One region of the Lactobacillus intestinalis genome, then DNA from elsewhere that is predicted to be linked to it. Evidence: predicted binding sites of a transcription regulator. Region 1 holds the regulator's gene; the other holds the start of a gene.
What was found. Region 1 encodes NrdR, which represses ribonucleotide reductase genes. Its sites were predicted from a motif close to ACACNATATATNGTGT; they were not measured.
Positions count from the first base shown of each region.

Region 2: pnuC (nicotinamide riboside transporter PnuC) is a predicted target of NrdR. The motif match lies at 1,767-1,782, and genes of this name have one in related genera.

Region 1 is NZ_CP072983.1:607,028-610,235, forward strand. It holds gene mutM (bifunctional DNA-formamidopyrimidine glycosylase/DNA-(apurinic or apyrimidinic site) lyase) at 1-503, shown strand, start outside; gene coaE (dephospho-CoA kinase) at 500-1,102, shown strand; gene nrdR (transcriptional regulator NrdR) at 1,105-1,572, shown strand; gene KBW87_RS02760 (DnaD domain protein) at 1,575-2,936, shown strand; gene dnaI (primosomal protein DnaI) at 2,946-3,208, shown strand, end outside.
Region 2 is NZ_CP072983.1:1,424,082-1,427,289, reverse strand. It holds gene KBW87_RS06790 (ATP-binding cassette domain-containing protein) at 1-764, shown strand, start outside; gene KBW87_RS06785 (PAS domain-containing protein) at 884-1,630, shown strand; gene pnuC (nicotinamide riboside transporter PnuC) at 1,814-2,557, shown strand; gene pepT (peptidase T) at 2,644-3,208, shown strand, end outside.

The DNA of each region.
Region 1 (3,208 bases):
TTCGTAAATTCGGCCGAATGCAGCTTATTTTAACCGGAAGTGAAAAGACAGCAACTGCAATTGGAAGATTGGGCGTAGAGCCAAATTCAGCTGATTTTACTGATCAATATTTTATTTCTAAACTCAAAACAAAGAAAAAGAATATTAAAAATACTCTGCTAGATCAAACGATTGTAGCAGGACTTGGAAATATATATGTGGATGAGGTTTTATGGCAAGCAAAGATTCATCCGCTTAGTGTTTCAAGGGCTATTCCTGCAGACAAAGTAAAAGAACTACGTAAAAATATTAATCATACGATTAAATGGGCAACTGAATTGCATGGAACCACAGTCCATACTTATCTTGATGCTAATGGAAACTATGGCGGTTTTCAAGATAAGCTTAAAGTATATGGTCATAGTGGCGAAGAATGTCCTAGATGTAATACAATATTAGAAAAAATCAAAGTAAATGGGCGAGGAACAACATTTTGCCCGCATTGTCAGGTGATATATAAATGACACTTGTGTTAGGTTTAACCGGCGGAATTGCGACTGGTAAAAGTACTGCTGATAAATTTTTTGAGGAAAAAAATATTCCAATTGTGGACTGTGATGAGATAGCCCACAACATCATGAATGTTAATAAGCCGGCTTGGAAAGATATTAAAGAGGTTTTTGGTGATGAATATTTAAATGAAGATCAAACCATTAATCGAAAAAAGTTGGGCAAATTAGTGTTTAATGATCCCACAAAAATGAAAATTTTGAATGAAATTACTCATCCGCGGATTTTTCAAGAAATGGAATCACAAATCGCACAATATAAATCTGAAGGCTATTCTTTGATTATCGTCGATGCCCCAGTTTTGTTTGAATCTCATAGTGAAAAATATTATAACGAAACTTTAGTAATTAGTTTGCCTCAAGACCTACAGCTTAAACGATTAATGGCACGAAATAATTTGACTAAAGAAGAAGCTCTTAGTAGAATTAACAGTCAAATGTCATTAAAAGAAAAAGAAGCTAGAGCCACGTATGTGATTGAAAATACTGGTTCTGTAGAAGATTTATATAAAAAATTGAATGAGTTATTAACGAAAATTAAGTATGAGGTTTAATTATGGAATGTCCAAATTGTCATCAAAATGCTTCACGCGTTATTGATTCTCGTCCAAGCGATGAAAATCGAGCTATTAGACGTCGCCGAGAATGTGAAAATTGTGGCTTTCGTTTTACTACATTTGAAAGAATTGAAACTGCACCATTACTTGTTATTAAGAATGATGGAACGCTTGAGCCATTTAGTCGTAAGAAGATTTTGCATGGGGTCATGGCTGCTTGTCAAAAGAGACCAATTACTAGTCAACAATTTGAGCAGTTGGTGGACCATGTTGAAAATAAAGTTCGTAAGCAAGGTGTTAGTGAAATTTCATCTAAGAAAATTGGTCAATTTGTCATGGATGAATTAGCTGACATCGATGATGTAGCCTATATTCGTTTTGCTTCTATCTATCGTGAATTTAAAGATATGTCTAGCTTTATGAAGACGATGGAAGATATGATGGCAAAGCGTGAGAAAGGAAATTAGAGATGTTTGAAACATCTAATCCTAAGCAGCCATTTTACGTTGCTAACAAAATCAATTTGTTCCCAGGAGATATCAAGGTTTTGATTAAACTCTATCAGCCCATTGTTGGCGCCACGGCAGTTTCTTTATATCAAACTTTGATTCAGGATTATGATGCGTATGCAATAGTTTCAGATTCGCAGGGGATTTATTCTCTGCAGGAGGAACTAGATTGCAGTTTAAAAGACATGTTTTCTGCTTTGCATAAACTGGAAGCTGTCGGTTTAGTGAAGACGTATCTCGCTGATAGTATTATTAATAAAATTCTTATTTTTCAGTTGATGAATGTGCCTAGTGCACAAGAATTCTTTTCAACTGCGCTTTTAGCGAGTCTTTTAAAAGAAAAAATAGGGGCAATTAAGTTTCATGCTTTAAGTCATGCTTTTGCTAAGGAACTTAAACGAGCTCAAAAACCCATTAAAGATGCACAAGATGTTTCTGCATCTTTTTTTGACGTCTTCCATCTATCACAAGCAGAAGCAATTACTCCATCTGATGATGTGAAAAAAGCTGCTAGTGAAAATACGGGTCAAAAAATTGTTCCAGCTCAAGTCAATGATCACAGTAATATTGATTGGGAATTTTTGAAACAACAATTTGAAATGTATCAAATTCCGCCCGAGCAAGTAACTCTTCATCAACGTGAGATTGCATCTCTCATGACCACTTACAATTTGAACGAAAAAGAGTTTTCTGATAAAGCAATGTATGCCATGCGGGAAGCGCCAACCCAGTATGAGTTGAATATGCAGCTGATTGAAGAGAAGATTGCAGAAGAATCTCAAAATGTGCGTTTTTTGGCTAATAAGGAAAACCCTAAAGAAGAAAAGCTGGATTTGAGCGGTTTATCTCACAATGAGCAAGAAATTGTTAAAAATGCGATGAATCTATCGCCCTATGACTTTTTGCATAAGGTTAAAAAGCAGTATGGAGGGCAAGTTTATTCCAGTGAAAGCTATACTGTTAATGTGATTAATAGAAAATATCACTTACCTGTATCTGTTTTAAATATGGTTGTCTATACTTGCTTAACTTATAATTCGGTTGTGTCGTACAATTTAGCTAAGAGAATTGCAGAGGATTGGACTGAAAATCAAGTTGGGGATGCCGTAACTGCCTTAAAGCGGATTAATGCGCGCAAGCAAGATAACCATAAGGAACCGCTGATTAAGACGCAAGAGACTAAGAAAACATCTTATGGTAAGAAGCGAGTTGAAGAAGGAACTGATTGGAGTAAGAAGAAAGCTAAGGTTAATAAATCAGTTAGTGCTGAAGAACTAAGAAATTTCTTTAAGAATTTTGAAGAACAAAATGGCATGAAGTAGGTGATAAAAATGGAGCCAATTGGTGATACTCTCAAAAAAATAGTAAAAAAACGAAATTTTGGAGCTTCTTTGCAAGAGATTCAAAATGAGGTTTTACATGATAAAGATGTTCGTGAATTTTTAGCAGCTCATAAAGATAAACTGAATAAAAAAATTGTAGAAACAAGTTTTGCTAATTTATATGAATATTATTCCCAAAAACAAAAATCTGATCATGTAATGAATGGTTACCAACCAGAGTTGTTTATTAGTGGGGATGTAATTGATATTCG
Region 2 (3,208 bases), 820 kb from region 1:
CGCTTTTTAATGAATTTAATCAAGTTAAATCTACAGTTCCAATGTGGGAAAAAACTAAGAAGGCTCTCAACTATACGTTTAAGCATAATAAGCATATTCCAGGTGATTTTGAAGGGATGCAAATTCGGGATTTATCTTATGTAACGCATAAAGATAAAAAACGGATTTTTGAAAATGTAAACTTGGATGTTCAGCCTGGTGAAAAGGTTCTCTTGATGGCTCCAAGCGGTTGGGGAAAAACAACCCTTTTAAGATTAATGTTAGGATTAAAAAAGCCGAAAAATGGAGAGATTATCATCAATCGGAAAAATGTTTCAGGCAACTGGGAAAAGGCTCATAATTTTTATTCCTATGTGAATCAAAAGCCATTTATGTTTGATGATACTTTGCGCTTTAATATCACGTTGGGTAGAAAAGTAAGTGATAAAGAATTACAAGCAGCAATTAAAGAAGCTGGCTTAGAAGATTTGGTAAAAGAACATGGCCTAGATAGCAATGTCGGCGAAGGTGGGAATAATTTATCTGGAGGACAGATTCAGCGGGTTGAGATTGCACGCGCACTTTTGTCCCAAAGACCAATTTTGTTAGCTGATGAAGCTACTAGTGCGTTAGATCCTAATTTATCCTTAGCAATTCATAAAACTTTACTTGAAAATCCAAAAATCGCTGTTATTGAAGTAGCCCATAAAATTTCAGAAAAAGAAAAATCGATGTTTGATAAAATTGTTCATTTGGATAAGCATCGCATAGAAACAAAAATGTGATTTTTTATATAAAATAAATATACTTGTATTAATTAAATTAGCTATTTCCTTGCTATGAAACAGCTTACATAATACAATGGATTTGTACAAAGTTTGTGTTTATCAAAGGAGTTTTAATTATGGCAGAACCTAAGTGGCTTAAAGATATGAATCCCGATGAATATATGAAAGAAGATTTCAAGGCAGAAGGAAAGTCCGAAGCTGGTACTACAATTGAGGGAATTGACAAAAATGATCCAGATTGGCTTGAAAAAGCAGCTAAAAAAGTTCATGCAGCTGAAGGTAGCGACTATGTAAAACTAGATGCAGGGTTAATGACAGTGGATCAACTTAACTGGATGCTTCGCAGTACTATTGGGGAATTAACTTTTGTTGATGATAACAATCAATTTTTATGGTACAATCGTCCAACCAATCCTAATTATAAGATGAAGGCTAAACGTACTCCTGACCAAGTTGGGGATACTATGGGTGCAGTTCACCCTAATGTGGGAGATGTGATTCCTGAAGCTAAAAAAGTGGTTCATGCGCTTCGTACCAAGCAAGATGGTCATGATGATGTCTACATGCCAGTTCCCACAGGTAATTTAAAAGAATTGGTTTTGCATTATTACAAGCGTGTTGAAGATGATAAGGGCAATTACGCTGGTATTTATGAATGGGTTCAAGATTTATATCCACTTGTTAAATATTTCTGCGAGACTACTGGTCAAAAATTAGTCGTAGATCCAGATGCAACAACTGGTGCAACTTACCGTCGCAATTCAGATCCAGACGCAAAAACTGGTGCTTCGACAAAAGCTGAAGCTGAAGAAGAAAAGAAAGAAGAAAAGCCTGATACAACAACCAGTGCATCACAACATTAATATTTTTTCTAAAAAAGGGTGGCGAAAGCTGCTCTTTTTTTGCATAGCAAAATAAAAATAAAAGTCAATTCTTGTATTTAAAAAATCAGGCTACTATACTAGATAATGTCGTTTTTAAGAAAAAAGTTCGCTTCAAACACAATATATAGTGTTCGGAAGCATAGAATGGAATGGGGAGACTTTATGCATACTGATAACAACGAGAATTATTTTGTCTGGCTTTTTAATCAATTAAAAGGCTGGCCTGTACAAAACTACATGCTTTGGTTTTTTGCTTTTGGCTTTCAACTTGCACTTTTAATTCAACAAAAGATGACACCAGTCACTATTATCACTTTTATTGGTACTTTACTTGGTACTTTATGCGTGCTCGCAATTAACGCTACTAAAGCAATCAATGGTTGGCTTGGGTTGATTTCTGCAGCTTGTTTTATTTATGCAGGACTTGAAGCTAAGAACTACTTATCAATTTTTGAACAAATTGCTTATATTGCTACTCTTGATTTGCCAGTTATTCTTTCAGTAAAGTCATGGAATGATGATACTAAGAACCACTTGCGAAAATTTGGAGCTAAAGAATGGGTTATTGCTATCGTTGGTACTTTAGCAGTTTATGCAGTTAGTGGTTACTTGATTGGTAAGTTTACTAATGATCCTCGTCCATGGATTGATGCTATTAGTTTTGCTATTTCTCTTACTGCTGGTATTATGTGCTTTATGCGTTACAACAACCAATACTTCTGGTGGACAGCTAGTGGTATTTTTCAATTAATTCTTTGGGGCGTAACTTATGCCGAAGGTGATGCTACCTTAGCGATGGCTATAAACTCACTTATTTATGTAATTAATGATGTTTTGGCATTTACAGTTTCACCATGGTTCAATATGGGAAGACGTCGTGAAGGTCTGAAAGAAATTAAAAATTAGTTTTTGATTTTCTAGCTACTGAGTATTTGGTCAGTAGCTTTTTTTCTGTGCTAAAATAATTTCAAAATAAGAAAGAAGGACTGAACATGGTAGATTATGATTTTGATTATATAAAGAATAAGTTTATCCAGTATGCAAAGATGAATACTCGCTCTGATGAAAATAGCAATGCAATACCAACTACAAAGGGTCAAGTAAAGTTACTCAAAGAGTTAGTTTCTGAATTGAAAAAGTTAGGCTTAGTAGAAGTTTCATATTCTGAAAAGGATGCTTACACGGTTGGTAAAATTGCTGCCAATATTAAGGAGGAGCTTGCCCCAATTGGTTTTGTAGCGCATGTTGATACTGCGGATTTTAATGCGGACAATATTCAACCACAGATTTTTGAAAATTACGATGGTCAAGATATTGTATTAGGTCATGGGTATACTTTATCTGCCACAGAATTTCCTTCTTTGAAAAAAGTAATCGGACAAACTTTGATCACTGCTTCAGGTAATACATTACTAGGGGCCGATGATAAAGCAGGAATTGCGGGCTTGCTTGGAATGGCAAAATATTTAAAAGATAATCCTGAAATTAAGCATGGTGATATTTGGCTTGCTTTTGGTCCAGATGAAGAAATTGGTCAAGGAGCTAAAAGATTTGATG